3 regions of the Lysobacter sp. P5_B9 genome follow, and region 3 is predicted to be linked to each of the others. Evidence: predicted binding sites of a transcription regulator. Region 3 holds the regulator's gene; each other region holds the start of a gene.
The links. Region 3 encodes HrcA, which represses chaperone genes, less so after heat shock. Its sites were predicted from a motif close to TTNGCACTCNNNNNNNNNGAGTGCNAA; they were not measured.

Region 1 (6,407 bases), on a different contig from region 3:
GGCCTTGCAGGTGACGCACCAGTCGGCGGTCATGTTGACGAAGACGACGCGGCCCGCAGCGCGCAGGTCGGCGAGGCGCTGTTCGGAAAAGGGCACCGGGGTGATGCCTTCGCTGGGCGCGGCGAGGGTGGCGGTCGCGTCCGGACGCGGCATCGTATGGATCACCCGCAACGGCCAGGCCAGGGCGACCGCCGCCAGCACCGCTGCCACCATGGCCCAGCGGTGGCCGGTCGTGCGCGCGCGCGTCCACGCCCAGGCGGCGAAGGCCAGCAGCACTGCTGCGAACAGCCACCAGCCGATCGCGTCGGCGCCACGCTGGCGGGTCAGCACCCAGGCCAGCCACGCCGCGGTGAGGTAGAGCGGGAAGGCGAGCGCCTGCTTGAAGGTTTCCATCCAAGCGCCGGGGCGCGGCAACCGGTGTGCGAGCGCGGGCACGAAGCCGATCAACAGGAACGGCAGCGCCAGACCCAGGCCAAGCACCAGGAACACCAGCAACGCGATCAGCGGCGGCGCCGTGAAGGCCCAGGCCAGTGCGGCGCCCATGAACGGTGCTGTGCATGGCGTCGCCACGACCACCGCGAGCACGCCGGTGAAGAAGTCGCCAAGGGGCCCGGATTTGGTGGTCAATGCGTGGCCCGCGCCGGTCCAGCGTCCGCCAACGTGCCAGACGCCCGACATGCTCAGGCCGAGTCCGAACATCAGCAGCGCCAGCAGCGCCACCACCAGCGGCTGTTGCAGCTGGAAACCCCAGCCCAGCGCCAGTCCCGCCTGGCGCAGCGCCAGTGCCAGGCCGCCGAGCAGGATGAAGCTGAGCACCACGCCGGCCGTGTACCAGAGCGCATGCCTGCGGGCGCGCGCCGGGTCCTCGCCGTTGCCGGCCAGTGACAGCGCCTTCAACGACAGCACCGGCAGGACACACGGCATCAGGTTGAGGATGAGTCCACCGAGCAGGGCGAGCGCGAGCGCGGAGAACAGATTGAGGTTGCCGCCGCGCGGGAGCACGCCGGGCACCGCGGCGGTGCTCGAAGCTGTGGGCGGGTGTGCGCCCGTCGCTGCGTCACCCGCCTGCGCGGTCGTTGCGGCCGACGCGGCGTTCGCAACAGCCCCTGTCGCGGCCGCCTCGGTCAGCGCGGCGTCGGCGGGATTGGCGACCGGCGTGATCGTGCCCGCTGGCACGTCGAGGGTCACCGATCGCGTCATGGGCGGATAGCAGATGCCGTCCGTCTGGCAGCCCTGGAAGGTGGTGGTCAGGGTCAGCTTCGCCGCATTGGTGCGCGTGCGCTGCAGCGGCAAGGGCACGTCGACCTGGTCGAAGAAAACGATCACGTCGCCGAAGTGTTCGTCGTGATGCGCGGTGCCCTGCGGCCACTTCGGTCGCCCGGCGGCGATGCCGGCCTTCGCGGCGGCGGCGTCGAACTTGAAGGTGGTCTTGTTGCGATAGAGGTAATAGCCACGCGCGGGAGTGAAGCGCAGCAGCAGCGCGTTGCCATCGCCGACGATGGCTTCAAAACGGAAGGCGTCTTCAGGAGGCAGTGGCGCCGCATCGACGGCGCCCGCGCCGGCGTTGCCCAGCAAACCACCGCTCAATGGCACGCCGGAACCGCGCGCCGCGTTGCTGCCGAACGCCACGACCGGTTCGTCGGCCGCGGCCGCGGCCGGCAGTGCCACGGTGAGGGTGCGCGTCTGCGGCGGATAGCAGATGCCCGCGTCGGCGCAGCCCTGGTAACGCACCTTCAGCGTGGTCGACGCACCGTGCGCTTCGCCCGGCAGGTTGACCGTGAGTGCATTGCGATAGGTTTCGACGCGGCCGAAGTATTCGTCCTGGTGCGGCTCGCCGGCCGGAATCTGCGGCGCCTGCGCAGTGAAGCCGGCATCGCTCTGCACCCGGATCTGGTGGCGGTAGAGGTAGCAGCCCGGGGCGATCTTCCAGCGCAGCGCGATGCGGTCGACAGAGGTCGCCTGGGCTTCGAGCACGAAGGCCTGCTCGACCGGCAGCAGGTTGTTCTGGTCGTTGCACGACGGCGCTGCCGCCAGGGCCGGCGCGGCGCCGGTCCACAGCAGGGCGGTACACACCACGAGCTGGCTGGCCAATGCGAGAAAGGCGCACGGCATGCGCGAGGTAGAGAGGCTCATTCGGGATCAGGCGCCCAGGGAGGGTGGCAAGGTGGTTTCCGCGCTCACCCAGTCGAGATAGGCGGGCAGGCCGGCGCACGCTTCGACCGCGATGAGTTCCGGCAGTTCGTATGGATGCAGGGTGCGCAGCCGGGCGGTCAGGGCGTCCAGACGATCGGCGGTGGTCTTGATGAGCAGCAGCACTTCGTCGGCCTGCTCGACCCGGCCCTGCCAACGGTAGGTCGAATGCACGCCGGGCAGGCGGTTCACGCACGCGGCCAGGCGTTCATCCACCAGGACACGCGCGATCGCGTCGGCGCTGGCCGCATCAGGGCAGGTGCTGTAGGCGAGCAGGACGGACATGGGCGCGATTGTAGCGGTGGGCGTCCGGCCAGCCTTTGCCGCAACTACGAAATAGCCCGGGTAGTGCCGGTTTTCTCCACGTCGCTAGTGGCGCCGCCTGGATCCCGCCCTAGCGCGCGCTGCCGATCTTGCGGCCGGTGCGCAGCGAGGCCAGTTGCTCGACCACTTCCACCAGGGGTGCGCGCGAACGGGTGGGGGCGTCGCGGAAGGCGAGGATCAGGCGCAGCTCGATCGGGTCCTCGATCAACAACGCATCGGCCGCGGCGACCGAATCCAGGGCGGTATCGCTGGACAGGCTCATCTTCCCGCGTCCGGTTGCGAGCCACTCGAACTGCACTCCGCACGCCAGGGCCACCTCGCGCATATGGGTGACCTTGGGGTGCTTGCTGTTGTTGGTTTCCCAATGGCTGACGGCGCTGCGCTGCACCCCGATCGCACTGGCGAGGGCGGCTTGGGACAGGCCGGCATGGCGCCGGGCCAATCGGATGCGCTGCTGGGGCGTCATTGCCTGCTCCGTTCCATGAACACGGGCCGATTGTTACCAAAAGTCACGTCGATATCAACAGACACCAGTCGGTGTTCACCATTGGTATCATGAATGAAAGCAAAATATTTATCTATCAATACTTTATGTGAGCTTTTGGAGTGAAACAGATACCAGTGTTCAACAAATGACTACGATTTCATACTGGACAAGGGGCAACCGCCGGCACAAATTGCACCGGTCCGGCACGGATGCCGGCTCGACAAGACGTCAGGTAAGGAGATGCGGCGCCGGGACTGCGCCAGGGCGAGGACAGCCATCTCCAAACCGGAAAGAGCGCGAACCCCTGTCCGCGCTCTTTCTTTTTGGCCCTCTCCCTTAGGTCCGAACCTCCCCCGTTCGGACTTTTTTCTTTTCCGGCGCTTGAAAGCCCGGCCCTGGGCCCCATCTGGTGGCAGTCCCGGCTCGCCGGGTCTTTCTACGCCGCGAATCTGGCAGTCGCCTGAAGTGACTGCTAAAACGCAGGCCATTTCCTTACCACTCAAGCATTTACGAGGGTTGCCATGAACATCAAGCCGCTGTTCGACCGCGTGGTCATCAAGCGCATGGAAGAAGAAAAGCTGTCCGCGGGCGGCATCGTGATCCCGGACTCCGCCACCGAGAAGCCGATCAAGGGCGAAGTCGTCGCCGTCGGCGACGGCAAGGTCTTCGACAACGGCAACGTCCGTGCCCCCAAGGTCAAGGTCGGCGACAAGGTCCTGTTCGGCAAGTACAGCGGCACCGAAGTGAAGCTCGACGGCACCGAATACCTGGTAGTGAAGGAAGACGACATCTTCGCGGTCATTGTCTGATCGCGCGTCGCTTCCAAATTTTCTTTTTTACTGAATTCTCTTTGAGGTAATCCGCAAATGGCTGCCAAGGAAATCCGTTTCGGCGAAGACGCCCGCGCAAAGATGCTGCGCGGCGTCAACGTGCTCGCCAATGCCGTCAAGGCAACGCTCGGCCCGAAGGGCCGCAATGTCGTGCTCGAGAAGAGCTACGGCGCCCCGACGATCACCAAGGACGGCGTGTCCGTCGCCAAGGAAATCGAACTGTCCGACAAGTTCGAGAACATGGGCGCGCAGATGGTCAAGGAAGTCGCTTCCAAGACCTCCGACAACGCCGGTGACGGCACCACCACCGCGACCGTGCTGGCGCAGGCGCTGATCCGCGAAGGCATGAAGGCGGTCGCCGCCGGCATGAACCCGATGGACCTCAAGCGCGGCATCGACAAGGCCGTGGTCGAAGCCGTGTCCGAACTGAAGAAGATCTCCAAGCCGTCTTCGACGAGCAAGGAAATCGCCCAGGTCGGCGCGATCTCGGCCAACTCCGACACCAACATCGGTGACCTCATCGCCCAGGCGATGGACAAGGTCGGCAAGGAAGGCGTGATCACCGTCGAAGATGGTTCGGGTCTGGAGAACGAGCTCGACGTCGTCGAGGGCATGCAGTTCGACCGCGGCTACCTGTCGCCGTACTTCATCAACAACCAGCAGTCGATGCAGGCCGAACTGGAAGATCCGTTCATCCTGCTGCACGACAAGAAGATCTCCAACGTGCGCGAGCTGCTGCCCGTGCTCGAAGGCGTCGCCAAGGCCGGCAAGCCGCTGCTGATCGTCGCCGAGGAAGTCGAAGGCGAAGCCCTCGCCACCCTCGTCGTCAACACCATCCGCGGCATCGTCAAGGTCTGCGCGGTGAAGGCTCCGGGCTTCGGCGACCGTCGCAAGGCGATGCTGGAAGACATGGCCGTCCTCACCGGCGGCACCGTGATCTCCGAGGAAGTCGGCCTGCAGCTCGAGAAGGCCACGATCAAGGACCTCGGCCGCGCGAAGAAGGTGCAGATCTCCAAGGAGAACACCACCATCATCGACGGCGCCGGCGAACACACCGCCATCGAAGCGCGCATCAAGCAGATCAAGGCGCAGATCGAAGAAACCTCTTCGGACTACGACCGCGAGAAGCTGCAGGAGCGCGTGGCCAAGCTGGCCGGCGGCGTCGCCGTCATCAAGGTCGGTGCGGCCACCGAAGTCGAGATGAAGGAAAAGAAGGCCCGCGTTGAAGACGCGCTGCACGCCACCCGTGCTGCCGTGGAAGAAGGCATCGTCCCGGGCGGCGGCGTCGCGCTGCTGCGCGCCAAGGCCGCGATCGCTGGCCTCAAGGGTGCCAACGAAGACCAGAGCCACGGCATCCAGATCGCCCTGCGCGCCATGGAAGCGCCGCTGCGCGAGATCGTGACCAACGCCGGTGACGAGCCGTCGGTCATCCTCAACAAGGTGATGGAAGGCAAGGGCGCCTACGGCTACAACGCCGCGACTGGCGAATACGTCGACATGATCGAAGCCGGCATCCTGGATCCGACCAAGGTCACCCGCACCGCGCTGCAGAACGCCGCGTCGATCGCCGGCCTGATGATCACGACCGAAGCGATGGTCGCCGAGCTGCCGAAGAAGGAAGAGCCGGCGATGCCGGGCGGCGGCGGCATGGGCGGCATGGGCGGCATGGATTTCTGATCGCGCCGCGATGAACCTTGCAACACGGAAAAGCCCCGCACCGATGCGGGGCTTTTCTTTTTCGTGTTGTCACTGGGTGATCAGATCAAGGCGCCCGTACAGCCCGTGTTCCTCGTCATCCGGGCCGGAGGAGAAGAACAGCGTGTTGACTGGCTGATGGAGCAGGCCGTTGCCGAAGGCGAGGGCCCACAGGCCATCGATCTCGATCGGCTTGAAGTTGCGGTCGCGCAGCGGGCCGATCGGGAAGCCGAACACCGGCTCGAAGGCATTGATGCGGCCATCGCCGAAGTTGCCGATCAGCAAGGCGTTGCTGAAGACCCCGAACTTCGCCGGTGCGAGTGCAACGCCCCACGGCGCATTGAGGACGCCACGGCTTGCGACGCGCCGGATCAGCGTGCCCTTGGGCGTGTACACGTCGACATAGCCCAGGCCCGGCCCTGTCTCGTCTTCGAGCATCGACGGGTCCTGCTTGGCGTAGGTGACATAGATGTCGCCGCCGATGGCATGGATCCCGAACGGCGCGAATCCTTTCGGGATGCCAGGATCAACGAACGCACCCGCCGGCAGCTGCAACTGCTGGAAGTTCTGGTCGAACACATCGACCTTCGCATGGAAGAAATCCGATGCGTACAGCAGCTGCATGTTGCCGTTGGCACTGAGCGCCAGGCCCCGATAGCTGGCGCCGCTGGCCGAGTTGTCCGCCTTGCGGATGGCGTGGGTCAGGTCGACCGCGGGCGCCCAGGCGGCGATGACGCCTTCTTCGGTGGCGAAGATGAAGCGGGCCGGCTGGTTGGGCGCGACCATGAAGTTGCCGGATCCGTTGAAGACGATGCCGGTCGGCGAGCCGCCGGTGGGATCGGTGGGAGTGGGAATCTGCACGACCAGGGCGTTGGCGTTGC
Region 2 (6,407 bases), on a different contig from region 3:
GGTGCCCGGCGTCGCGCCCGCGGCCAAGCAGATGGGCGCGCATGTCGCGCGCGTCATCCGTGCGCGCCTGCGCAATGAGGCCGCGCTGCCCTTCCGCTACCGCGACTTCGGCAACCTCGCCACCATCGGCCGCATGGCGGCGGTCGTGCACTTCGGCAGGCTCAGGCTCTCCGGCCTGCTGGCATGGTGGTTCTGGCTCTTCATCCACATCTTCTTCCTGATCGGCTTCCGCAACCGCGTGATCGTGCTGGTCAACTGGGCGTGGGCGTACTGGAGCTACCAGCGGCACGCGCGGATCATCCTGGGCGGTACTACTGACGCATCGGCGGATTGACACCCGTGCTAAGGTCGCGCGGCGCGGCCGCAGGGGAGGCCTCGCGCGACAACATGCCCCCGCGCGTAGCGGGTTTTCTTTTGAATGGATTTTTGGGGATTTAAGGATGCATAGACTCTTTGCTGTCGTTCTTTCGTTCGCGACTCTTTCCGGTTTTGCCACCCCCGCGATGGCGCAGACCGCCACCGCGTCGCCCTGCACGCAATGGATCACCGCCGTGCCGGTCACCATCACCAGCCCTGGCTACTACTGCCTCAAGCAGAACATCACCACCAACCTCGTCGGCGGCGCCATCGGCATCGAGTCCAGTGACGTCACGCTGGACTGCCGTGGTCGCAGCATCACGCACAGCGATCCGGCCAATGATGCCTTCGGCATCACCGGCAGCGGCTTCGGTCCGGTGCATGACGTTACCGTGCGCTCGTGCAAGCTCGTCGACTTCGGCACCGGCATCCTGTTCGGTCCGGGCAGCGATCGGATCGAGATCGCCAACAACGACGTGGTGAAGCCGAAGCTCGACGGCATCGTGCTGTGGGGCAGCAACTCGCGCATCGTTGGCAACAGCGTGTTGAGCACGCACAACACCTTCTACGACTACTCCCGCAACATCACCGTAACCGCTTTCGAACCGGGCGTGCGTTCGACCGGCAACGTGATCTCCAACAACACGGTCGCCGGCGCATTCGGCAACGGCACGATCTGGGGCATTCGCGTCGACATGTCGGACAACGCGCTGATCAACAACAACCAGGTCATCGACCTGCAGCCCAATGAGGGCGGTTTCGCCGCGGCGATCGTCACCGACAGCGCCACTTCACGCATCCTCAACAACGTGATGATGGCGCGCACCGGCACCAACTACGGCAACATGGGTAGCGCCGCACTGTGCTCGCGCAACCTCGCCGTCGGCCTGGCTGTCGATGGCTTCGATTGGTGCACGCAGTCGGTCAACAACACGACGCAGCCGTAACCGCGGCATCCCGGCGGCAAAAGAAAAGGCCCGGGGAACCGGGCCTTTTCCTGTCTGCTTTCGCGCGACGCTTATGCAGCGAACAACGCCTTCATCTTCTTCAGTGCGTTGGCTTCGATCTGGCGGATGCGTTCGGCGGACACGCCGTATTCGTCGGCCAGTTCCTGCAGCGTGATCTTGCTGTCGGCATCGAGCCAGCGACGCTTGACGATGTCGCGCGAGCGGGCGTCGAGGCCGGCCAGGCCCTCGCGCAGCAACTCGAGCTGGTTGTCCTCGCTGTCCGCGCGCTCGTAGGCCTGCGACGGATCCTCGGCATCGGTGCGAAGGTAGGCGGCCGGCGACGGCGGGGCGTGGTCGTCGTCCTCGTCGGTGGGCGCGTCGAAGCCGATGTCGCGGCCGGACAGGCGCGATTCCATCTCCAGCACTTCGCGTTCGGACACGTTGAGGTCGGCGGCCACGGCGCGCACTTCCTCGGCATTCATCCAGCCCAGGCGGGTCTTGGACTTGCGCAGGTTGAAGAACAGCTTGCGCTGCGCCTTGGTCGTGGCGACCTTGACGATGCGCCAGTTCTTGAGGATGAACTCGTGCATCTCGGCGCGGATCCAGTGCACCGCGAAGGAAACCAGGCGCACGCCCTGCTCCGGGTCGAAGCGCTTGACCGCCTTCATCAGGCCGATGTTGCCTTCCTGGATCAGGTCGCCCATCTGCAGGCCGTAGCCGTTGTAGCCACGGGCGACATGGACCACGAAGCGCAGGTGCGAGTGCACCAGGTCGCGCGCGGCGTCGAGGTCCTCTCCGTCGCGGAAGCGGCGCGCAAGCGCCTGCTCGTCTTCGGCGGTGAGCACCGGGATCTGGTGCACCGCGCCGATGTAGGCATCCAGCGAACCGATTGCGGTCAGGCCATTGAAGGCCGGAACCGGGAGGTTATTGGCGATAAGGGCGGTGTTTTGGGTCATGGCAGGCATCTTAGCAGTCGGGGTTTGGGACTGCTAAACCCCGCGGAAGTTCCGGTGCGTTGCATTCATGGAACGCGGTTTGACCCTGCCAAGGCCCCGGCAGCGGCCAATTTCGGGCCCGCGGGGTGGCCCCAGGATCTCATCCACCGCCGGAACGGCCCGCGCTACCGCTTTCCGGCGCTCCCGGCGCCGGGGAGGCCGGCGGCACCCATTCCGGGGCCGTGGCCATCGGCCGGACATCATGCTGGACCGGCTTGCGGCCATTGAACAGATAGCCCAGCACGGCATAGCGGCGGACCAGGAAATGGTGGAGTGTCAGCGACACCATCGATGCGACTGCCAGGACGATCAGGAACTTGATCCCGGCCGCCAGCGGCAGCGACAGCAGCGCCGTCGCCATGGCGATGACCGTCACGTGGTGGAACAGATAGATCGAGTAGCTGGCGGAAGACAGGTAGGCGAAGGTGCGCGACGGCCGGTCCGCCCATTCGCGGAACAGCGAGAACAGCACCCGCACCACCATCCACCGCAACAGCCCTTCGCCCAGGAAGTGTGCGGTACGGAAGGCGTAATCCGAACGCCCCTCGGTCAGCAGCATCACCACCCCTCCGCTCACGGCAAGGGCAATCACCAGCCGATCGCGCCGGGCGAACCGGTCGAGCAGCTCCGGACTGGCGCACAGCAACATCCCCACCAGGAAGCCGGGAAGGTAGAGCAGCAGCTCCGCCGGACTGGCGCTCCCCAGCAGGGGCTCATCCCAACCGGGACCGGCAAGCCGGCCCACCGCCACCACGCCCAGCGGCGTTGCGACCAGCGCGAGCAGCACGAAGGGCAAGGCCCACCGTCCCCGCAACCAGGAGGCGACGGCGCCATCGGGGTCGGCCAGGCGGCGCAGGTACGGCGCGAACATGGCGGCAAGGGCGAAATAGACAGCCAGGGAGAACAGGAACCACAGGTGGGAAACCCATTGCCCATCCACCCACGCAGGCAGTAGCGCACCCTGCAGGAAACCGGCATCGCCCCCGGCGCCGATCACCAGCCGCACCTGGAGCAGGTTGAAGGTCAGCAGCGTCGCCAGCAGCGGGACCAGCACCCGGCGCATGCGGTCGCGCAGGAAGTCCCGTACCGGCCACCGCACCAGCAGGTACATCGCGAAGTAGCCAGCGACGACGAAGAACGCCGGCATCCGGAACAGATGGATGCCCGCCACCAGCCAATCCAGCGCTGGCAGGTGGGCCTGGTCCTTGACCTGCCAGGCGTCCGAGTCGTACGGCCGCGCCGAATGCAGCACCACCCCCAGCAGCATCAAAACGCTGCGCAGCGCATCCATGTAATGAAGCCGTGAGGCCCCATTGCTCATTCGCGTGCCTTTTTGCTACCGGGGGATATCCAAGCAAACGCGATGCCTTGGCGCATGCGGCCTGATGCGGCCTGAATAGGGATGCCCGCCGCAGCGACCCGCTTAAACGCCTGGGGACGCCCGTGCATCTGTATGGCTCTGCTCGCCGCCGTGATGCCCATCGAAACCGACCACCCCGACACCGGGGCCGACGACGACCGCGCCCTGGTCGGCGCGGCCGCCCGGGGCGAAGTGGCGGCCTTCGAGGCGCTCTACCGGCGCCACGCCGGCCGCATCCATGGCGTGATCGCCCGGCTGGTCGGCGGTCATGGCGCCCGCGCCGAAGACCTGACCCAGGACGCATTCGTCCGCGCCTGGCAGGCGCTGCCGGCCTTCCGTTTCGAGTCGGCCTTCGCGACCTGGCTGCACCGGCTCGCGGTCAACACGGCGCTGATGGACCTGCGCAGCCGCAAGAGCCGTCCGCAGGACGACGGCAGCGAGGACGCCTTCGACGGACTGGGCGTCCCTGATTCCGCCGGCTACGGCACCGCGCTGTCGATGGACCTGGAGCGCGCCGTCGCCAGCCTGCCGCCGCGCGCCCGCGCGGTACTCGTGCTGTACGACGTGGAAGGCTGGCACCACGAGGAAATCGCCGCCGAACTCGGCATGGCGGTCGGCAGCTCGAAAGCGCAATTGCACCGCGCCCGCCACCTGTTGCGGACGCGGTTGGAGGCACACGCATGAATACCGGTCACGACAACTCCCACGACAGCAACGACTTCCCCGAGGCTCTGCGCTGGCAACTGCGCGCCCTGCGCCAGGACGCCACTCCGTCGCACGACCTGTGGCCCGGCATCGCAGCGCGCCTGGCCACGCAGCGGGCGCCGGTGCGCCGGTCGCCCCGCTGGCTGGGGCCGGTCGCACTCGCCGCCAGCGTGGTTCTGGCCGTGGGCAGCGTGGGCTGGTTCGCCCGTACCGCCGGCGTGACCGCGCCGTCGCAGGCGCAGTCGCCGACCCTGGTGCAACGCGAAGCCGACGGCCTTTCGCGCCAGTACCAGGCCGCATTGCAGGAGGTGCAGGTACCCATGCCGCCGAGCCTGCAGCCCACGGCCGAGGCACTGGACCGCGATGTCGCCCTGATCCGCGCCGCGCTCACCCGCGACCCCGATTCGGTCCGCCTGCTCGAACAGCTGCGCCGCACCTACGCCCATCGCCTCGCGCTCGCCCAGCGCGTCGCCTACACCTGATCCTTTCGCCTACCTGCTGTTCCGGAGAAGTCCCATGTCCCGCGCCCTCGCCCTGATGACCGTCGGCCTGTTCGCTGTCCCCACGCTGTTCCACGACGCACTCGCCGCGACGCCCATCAACGAAACCCGCGCGTTTGATGCCCGCGGCCACCTCAGCATCGAGAACGTCAAGGGCAGCATCGAAGTGCGGGCCTGGGACCGCCGCGAGGTGAAGATCGAAGGCAGCCTCGGCCAGGGCGTGGAGAAGCTGGAGATCCTCGGCGACGCCCAGCACCTGTCGATAAAGGTGAAGTACCCCAAGAACGGCGGCCTTGGCTTCTTCTCCGGCAGCGACAAGAGCGAACCCTCGGAGCTGCGGCTGATGGTGCCGTTGCAGGCCGACCTCGACATCGACGCCGTATCGGCCGACGTCGACGTCAGCGGCATGGCCTCGGACGAACTTTCCATCGACAGCGTCAGCGGCGACATCAACGTCGTCGGCGCACCGCGCGAAGCGACGATCGACAGCGTCAGCGGCGACCTCAAGCTGATCCTCAACAGTCCGAAGGTCAGCACCGAGAGCGTGAGCGGCGACATCGACCTGCGCGGCCGCCTCAGCGACGAGGTGCACGTGGAAACCGTATCGGGCGACATCGACGTCTCCGGCCACCAGAGCAGCGTGCGCAAGTTCAGCGGCAACACGGTGTCCGGCGACATGCGTATCGACACCGCATTGACCGCCGGCGGTCGCATCGGCCTGGAAAGCGTGAGCGGCAACCTTACCCTGCGCATGCCCGCGAACCTTTCCGCGCAGGTGCGCGGGGATAGCTTCAGCGGCGAACTCTCTGCACCCGACGTGGAGATCAGCCGGCCCAAGCATGGCCCGGGTTCGAACTTCGAGCACCGCTACGGCAGCGGCGACGGCGAGATATCGCTGAAGTCGTTCTCCGGCGACGCGCGCCTGCAGTTCGACTGAAGTAGTTCGACTGAAGCAGCGCGACGATGTACCCGAAAATGCCGGGCCTCGCCCGGCATTTTCGTTGGCACCTCCGCTGCGGCTACGCAATCCGCTCGCGCGGCGGCAGCGACCAGTCGATCGGCGCCATGCCGTGCTGCGCGAGGTAGCGATTGGCGGTGGAGAAATGTCCGCAGCCGATGAACCCGCGATGCGCCGACAGCGGCGAAGGATGCGGCGCCTTCAACACCAGGTGCCGGCGCGGATCGATGACCTTGCCCTTGGCCTGCGCATAGCTGCCCCAGAGCATGAACACCAGGTGCTCGCGTTCGCGGTTGAGCGTTTCCACGATGCGGTCGGTGAAGCCTTCCCAACCCTTTCCCTGGTGCGCGCCGGCGCGCCCCTCCTCGACGGTGAGTACGGCGTTGAGCAGGAGCACGCCCTGCTCCGCCCAGTGCGCGAGGCACCCGTGGCCGGGCCGCGCGATGCCCAGGTCGCGCTGGATTTCCTTGTAGATGTTGTCCAGCGACGGCGGTACCGCGACGCCGGGCTGCACCGAAAAGCACAGACCATGCGCCTGGCCGAAGCCGTGGTACGGATCCTGGCCGAGGATCACCACTTTCACCG
Region 3 (5,559 bases):
TCCACCTGCATTTCGCCGTCGACGGACGCGATCTCGATGATCGACACGTCGAAGGTGCCGCCGCCGAGGTCGTACACCGCAACCTTGCGGTCGCCGCCCTTCTTGTCCATGCCGTAGGCCAGCGCGGCGGCGGTCGGCTCATTGATGATGCGCTTTACGTCGAGGCCCGCGATCCTGCCGGCGTCCTTGGTCGCCTGGCGCTGGCTATCGTTGAAGTAGGCCGGGACGGTGATGACGGCTTCGGTGACGGTTTCGCCCAGGTAGGCTTCCGCCGTCTTTTTCATCTTGGCCAGCACTTCGGCCGAAATCTGCTGCGGCGCCATCTTCTTGCTGTCGGCGGTTTCCACCCATGCATCGCCGTTGTCGTGCTGGGTGATCTTGTAGGGGACGAGACCGATGTCCTTCTGCACTTCGGCATCGGTGAACTTGCGGCCGATCAGGCGCTTCACCGCGTAGAAGGTGTTCTTGGGGTTGGTCACCGCCTGGCGCTTGGCCGAGGCGCCTACCAGCACTTCGCCGTCCTTGGTGAACGCCACGATCGACGGCGTGGTGCGATCGCCTTCGGCGTTCTCGATGACGCGGGCCTTGCCGCCTTCCATGATCGCCACGCACGAGTTGGTCGTACCCAGGTCGATGCCGATGATCTTTGCCATTGGTGTTTCCTCTTGCGAATCTTGGTCGTTGATGGCGGTGTGAACCGCTGATGTGCGCTATTTGGGGCTGGGGGGCTGCCAGTTCAAGCGGAACAGCTCGTGACTCGATGCCCCTGCGCGCTGCGGCGCGTTCGAGCCCGTCGCAGACCGGCTGCGCCCGCGGCGCGCCCCAATCAGTCGTGCTTGCTGATGGTCACCAGCGCCGGACGCAGCAGGCGATCGTTCAGCAGCCAACCCTTCTGGTAGACCTGCACGACATGGCCGGGCTCGTGGCCGTCGCCATCGACCATGCCCATGGCCTGGTGGTGTTCGGGATTGAAGGGCTTGCCGGCGGGATCGACCGCAACCAGGCCGTTGTCGCCAGCCACCTTCAGCAACTGGCGCAAGGTCAGCTCCATGCCTTCGCGCAGGTGCTGCGCGGTGTCAGCCTTTACGGCGAGGCCGGCCTCGAGGCTGTCGACCACTGGAAGCAGGTCGCCGAGCAAGCGCTCATTGGCGAACTTGCGGGCCATCTCGATATCGCGGGCGAGGCGCTTGCGCTGGTTGTCCAGCTCGGCGCGCTCGCGCAGCGATTCTTCGCGCAGCTGGGCCAGTTCGGCCTTCAGCGTTTCCAACTCGGCGACGAGGGGATTGGGAGGGGTGACGGCGGGATTCTCGCCGGTGGCTTCTTGCATCGGTTCGGTCGTCATCTTGGGCGTGGGTCTGCCTTGCGCGAAGTGCGCACCCTGCTGCAATGGGGCCGGGGCAAAGCCGATTCAAGCGCCCCGGGCCCGCGACTGCACGACGATCGCGGTTCTTACCGGGACGGCCTACCGGGATGGCTCGGGCTGGATCGCGGCCCCGAGCGCCTCCGCAGCGGCCTGCACCACCGGGATCACGCGCTCATAGGCCATGCGGCTGGGGCCGATCACTCCGAGCACCCCCAGCACCTGCCCTCCCGCGGCGTAGGGGGCGGTCACCAGCGACATTCCTTCCAGCGGCGCCAGGCCGGTTTCCTCGCCGATGAAGATGCGCACGCCCGTGGCGCGGACCGTGCGCTCGAGCAATTGCAGGATCTCGCGCTTGCGGGCGAAGGCTTCGAACAGGTCGCGCAGTCGATCGAGGTCGGCCAGTTCCTGCACACCCATCAGCCGGGTCTGTCCGGCCAGCACCATGTCATCGTGGCTGGGGGCGAGTACCTGTTCGGCCAGCTCCACCGACTGCGCAAGCAGCGTTTCCATCTCGTCGCGGGCGCTGCGCAGCTCGCGCAGCAGGCGGGCGCGGATATCCGGCAGCGTCCGCCCGGAGAAATGGGTGTTGAGGTAGTTGGCGACACGCTCCAGTTCGCTGGCATCGTAGGGGCGGCGCGTCTGGATGATCCGGTTCTGCACCTCGTTGTCCGAGAACACCAGGATCGCAAGCACGCGCTGTGCGTCCAGCGGGACGAATTCGATGCGACGGAAGGCGAACTGCTCGCGCCGGGGCACACTCACCACGCCCACGAAGTGGGTCATCGCCGAGAGTAGTTCCGACGCGCTGCCGAGCAGGGCCTGGGTCCCGGAGCCAGCCGGCAGCTCGCTGCGCAGGCGTGCGACCTCGCCTTCCGGCAATGGCCGGACCTGGAGCAGCGAGTCCACGAACAGGCGGTAGCCCTGGGCCGTGGGAATGCGCCCGGCCGAGGTATGCGGTGCGCTGAGCAGTCCCACCTCCTCCAGGTCCGCGAGGATGTTGCGGATCGTCGCCGCGCTCACGTCCAGCCCCGCGTGACGGGCCAGTGTCTGCGATCCCACCGGCTCACCACTCTGGATGTAGCGGCCGATCAGCGTGCGGAGCAATTGCCGCGCACGGGGATCCAGGCTGGTGTAGTCGGGGAAATGACGATTCATGTGGGCCATATAAAGGCGGCAGGGGGGCTACGCAAGCTCCGGGGCGCCGGTTGTTTCGGTTTGTGAGACGCAACCCGGTTACATCTTGCCTCGCTACCCCTCTCCGAAACTGGCCGCCGCTACAATCACGCCCCATGCTCGTCCACCTCGCCATCAAGGATTTCGCCGTCGTCCGTAGCACGGAGCTGGATTTCGCCCGCGGACTCACCGTCATTTCAGGCGAGACCGGCGCCGGCAAGTCGCTGCTGGTCGACGCCCTCGGACTGCTCTCGGGCCTGCGCGCCGACAGCGGCGTCGTCCGCCACGGCGCCGAGCGAGCCGAGCTGACGGCGGGCTTCGTGCTCGATGACGCCTCCGCCGCCCTCGCCTGGCTGCGCGAAAACGCCCTGGACGAAAGCGAAGACGACTCCGTTTGCCAGATCCGGCGCGTGATCCGTGCCGATGGCGGTTCGCGCGCATGGATCAATGGCCGCCCCGCCACCGTCACCCAGGTCACCGAGCTGGCCAGCCTGCTGGTCGAGATACACGGCCAGCACGAGCACCAGGCACTGCTTGCGCGCTCCAGTCAGTTGGCCCTGCTCGATGCCTACGGCCGCAACGACGCGGAACTCATCGTGGTGGCGAAGGCTGCCGAGGCCTGGAGCGAACTGCTGCGCGAGCGCGAAGCCCTGCTCGCGCAGGGGGACGTCTCAGATCGGATCGGATGGCTGGAACACCAGTTCGCCGAACTCGACCGCGAGGCCCTCGAGCCCGATTCCCTTTTGAAGCTGCAGGCCGACCACCGTCGCCTCGCCCACGCTGCTGGCCTGATCGCCGCCTGCGATGGCGCCTTCGCGCAGTTGGGGGGTGACGAAGGCCCCTCGCTGTCGCGCGCCCTGCACCACGTTCGCGGTGAACTGCAGCGCGTGGCGGAGCACGAGCCGCGACTGGTCGAGGTCGATGCGATGCTCGACGCCGCCGCGATCCAGATCGACGAGGCGCTGGTCATGCTCGACCGGGTGCGCAGCGACCTCGATCTCGACCCTGACGCCCTCACGCAGTTGGAACACCGCCTCGGCCGGATCCATGAGCTCTCGCGCAAGCACCGCGTGCCCGCCGAGCAACTCGCTTCGCAACGCGATTCGATCGCCGCGGAACTGGAACGACTGCGCGGTGCCGACGAACGCCTGCAGCGGCTCGATGGAGACATCGAGCGGGCCACGACGGCCTGGCGCCAGGCCGCCGGCATCCTGGGCGCGAAGCGCCGCGCAGCCGGGGCGGCGCTGTCGAAGGACACCACCGCCCTGATCGCCGAACTCGGCATGGGCGGCGGTCGTTTCGAGGTCGCGCTGGAGCCGATCGAAACCGGGCGCCCCGACCCGCAGGGTGGCGAGCGCGTCGAATTCCTGGTCGCCGCCAACCCGGGCCAGCCCGCACGTCCGCTGCGCAAGGTCGCCTCGGGCGGCGAGCTTTCGCGCATCTCGCTGGCGATAGAAGTTGCCGCCCTGGGCCTCGATGCCGTGCCCACGATGGTCTTCGATGAAGTCGATTCGGGCATCGGCGGCGGGGTCGCCGAAATCGTCGGCCAGAAACTGCGCGCGCTGGGCGCTTCGCGGCAGGTGTTGTGCGTGACCCACCTGCCCCAGGTGGCCGCGCAGGGGCATGCCCATTACCGGGTCAGCAAGGCCGCGAGCGAGGGCGTTACCCAGAGCGCGGTGCAGTCACTCGACGCGAAGCAGCGCGAGGAAGAACTCGCGCGGATGCTGGGCGGCGTGGAGATGACCCGCGAGGCGCGCGCGGCTGCGAAGCGCCTGCTGGCGGACGTGGAGTAGCTGCGCGAGCCCGGCGACTCGATGACCCCGCGCGCTGCGGCGCGCTCATCGATTCGGTGGCGGATGATTTACCGCGGCGCCTTCTTGCGCACGTAGAGCACCAGCGAGTGCTCTTCGATCTCGTATCCGTGCTGCGCGGCAATCTTGCGCTGCAGCTCCTCGATCTCGCTGCTTTCGAACTCGGTGATCTTGCCCGTATCGACATCGACCATATGGTCGTGGTGGTGGCCCCGGTCCAGCTCGTAAACCGACTGGCCGGCCTCGAAGTTGTGTTTCAGTACCAGCCCGGCCGCCTCGAACTGGGTCAGCACGCGATATACCGTCGCGAGGCCAATGTCCTCCCCGTGCTCCAGCAGGTGACGGTAGATGTCTTCGGCCGTCATGTGCCGGGGCTTGGCCTGCTCGAGCAGGCTGAGGATCCGCAGGCGCGGATGGGTGACTTTGAGTCCGGCGTTGCGAAGGTCTTCGGATTCCATGGGTTTCCTTCTGTCCGGGTAGCCGCGATCGACAAACCGGGTGCCGCGGGCGCCGTGGGAAACAGCCCGGAACGGCAGGTGAACATGTCCGCGGCCGGGCCGCGTGGCGATGGCTTCAGTGTATCATCGGCCCCTGTTTCTACTGTCCGCCTGTCGCGAAGAACACGATGCGTAAGCTCCTGCTGGTCCTTATTGTCGCCCTGTCCACCGCGGGCTGCGGCATCCTCTACAAGCAGCCGATCTACCAGGGCAACCTCCTGGAAAAGACCAACGTCGACCAGCTGCAGACCGGCATGAGCAAGCAGCAGGTGCTGGTGCTGCTGGGTACGCCTTCGATCGAAGACCCCTTCCACCACGAGCGCTGGGACTACACCGCCAGCCAGCGCGTGGGCCGCATGGGCCGCACAGAAATCAAGAACTTCACGCTCTACTTCGAAGGCGACACCCTCGCCCGCTGGGAAGGCGACTACTTTCCCGAGCAGGACGAGGCCCTGGCCAAGGCCGCGCCGAAGCAGTTCGGCCGCAACCTGGCCAAGGACAAGGACAAGAAGCGCCGCCGCTGATCCAAGCCGGTTGCAGGAAAAAAGCGGAGCCAGGCTCCGCTTTTTTTATGGTCATTTTTTCGGCAGGCGGCGTCGCTCTTCCTCGCGTTGCCGCCGTGCGTCCTTCGGATCGGCAAGCAGCGGCCTGAGCAGTTCGACACGGTCGCCCTCGCGCAGGATCGCCGAGCCCTCGGTCCGCTGGCCGAAGACGG

Region 1: a site for HrcA is predicted at 3,451-3,477, ahead of groES (co-chaperone GroES). Genes of this name have one in related genera too.
Region 2: a site for HrcA is predicted at 2,271-2,297, ahead of rpoH (RNA polymerase sigma factor RpoH). Genes of this name have one in related genera too.

The regions. Positions count from the first base shown of each region.
Region 1 is NZ_JBFULP010000003.1:318,742-325,148, forward strand. Features, by position in the region: gene ACXJJ9_RS09170 (protein-disulfide reductase DsbD domain-containing protein) at 1-2,133, opposite strand, end outside; gene cutA (divalent-cation tolerance protein CutA) at 2,140-2,475, opposite strand; gene ACXJJ9_RS09180 (helix-turn-helix transcriptional regulator) at 2,585-2,980, opposite strand; gene groES (co-chaperone GroES) at 3,523-3,810, shown strand; gene groL (chaperonin GroEL) at 3,868-5,508, shown strand; gene ACXJJ9_RS09195 (TIGR03118 family protein) at 5,578-6,407, opposite strand, start outside.
Region 2 is NZ_JBFULP010000002.1:119,564-125,970, reverse strand. Features, by position in the region: partial or broken gene ACXJJ9_RS05705 (NAD(P)/FAD-dependent oxidoreductase) at 1-334, shown strand, start outside; gene ACXJJ9_RS05700 (right-handed parallel beta-helix repeat-containing protein) at 441-1,304, shown strand; gene rpoH (RNA polymerase sigma factor RpoH) at 1,376-2,260, opposite strand; gene ACXJJ9_RS05690 (acyltransferase family protein) at 2,400-3,590, opposite strand; gene ACXJJ9_RS05685 (RNA polymerase sigma factor) at 3,774-4,343, shown strand; gene ACXJJ9_RS05680 (hypothetical protein) at 4,340-4,846, shown strand; gene ACXJJ9_RS05675 (DUF4097 family beta strand repeat-containing protein) at 4,881-5,801, shown strand; gene ung (uracil-DNA glycosylase) at 5,884-6,407, opposite strand, start outside.
Region 3 is NZ_JBFULP010000007.1:191,010-196,568, forward strand. Features, by position in the region: gene dnaK (molecular chaperone DnaK) at 1-653, opposite strand, end outside; gene grpE (nucleotide exchange factor GrpE) at 827-1,342, opposite strand; gene hrcA (heat-inducible transcriptional repressor HrcA) at 1,463-2,518, opposite strand; gene recN (DNA repair protein RecN) at 2,653-4,329, shown strand; gene fur (ferric iron uptake transcriptional regulator) at 4,398-4,805, opposite strand; gene ACXJJ9_RS14585 (outer membrane protein assembly factor BamE) at 4,973-5,368, shown strand; gene ACXJJ9_RS14590 (RnfH family protein) at 5,420-5,559, opposite strand, start outside.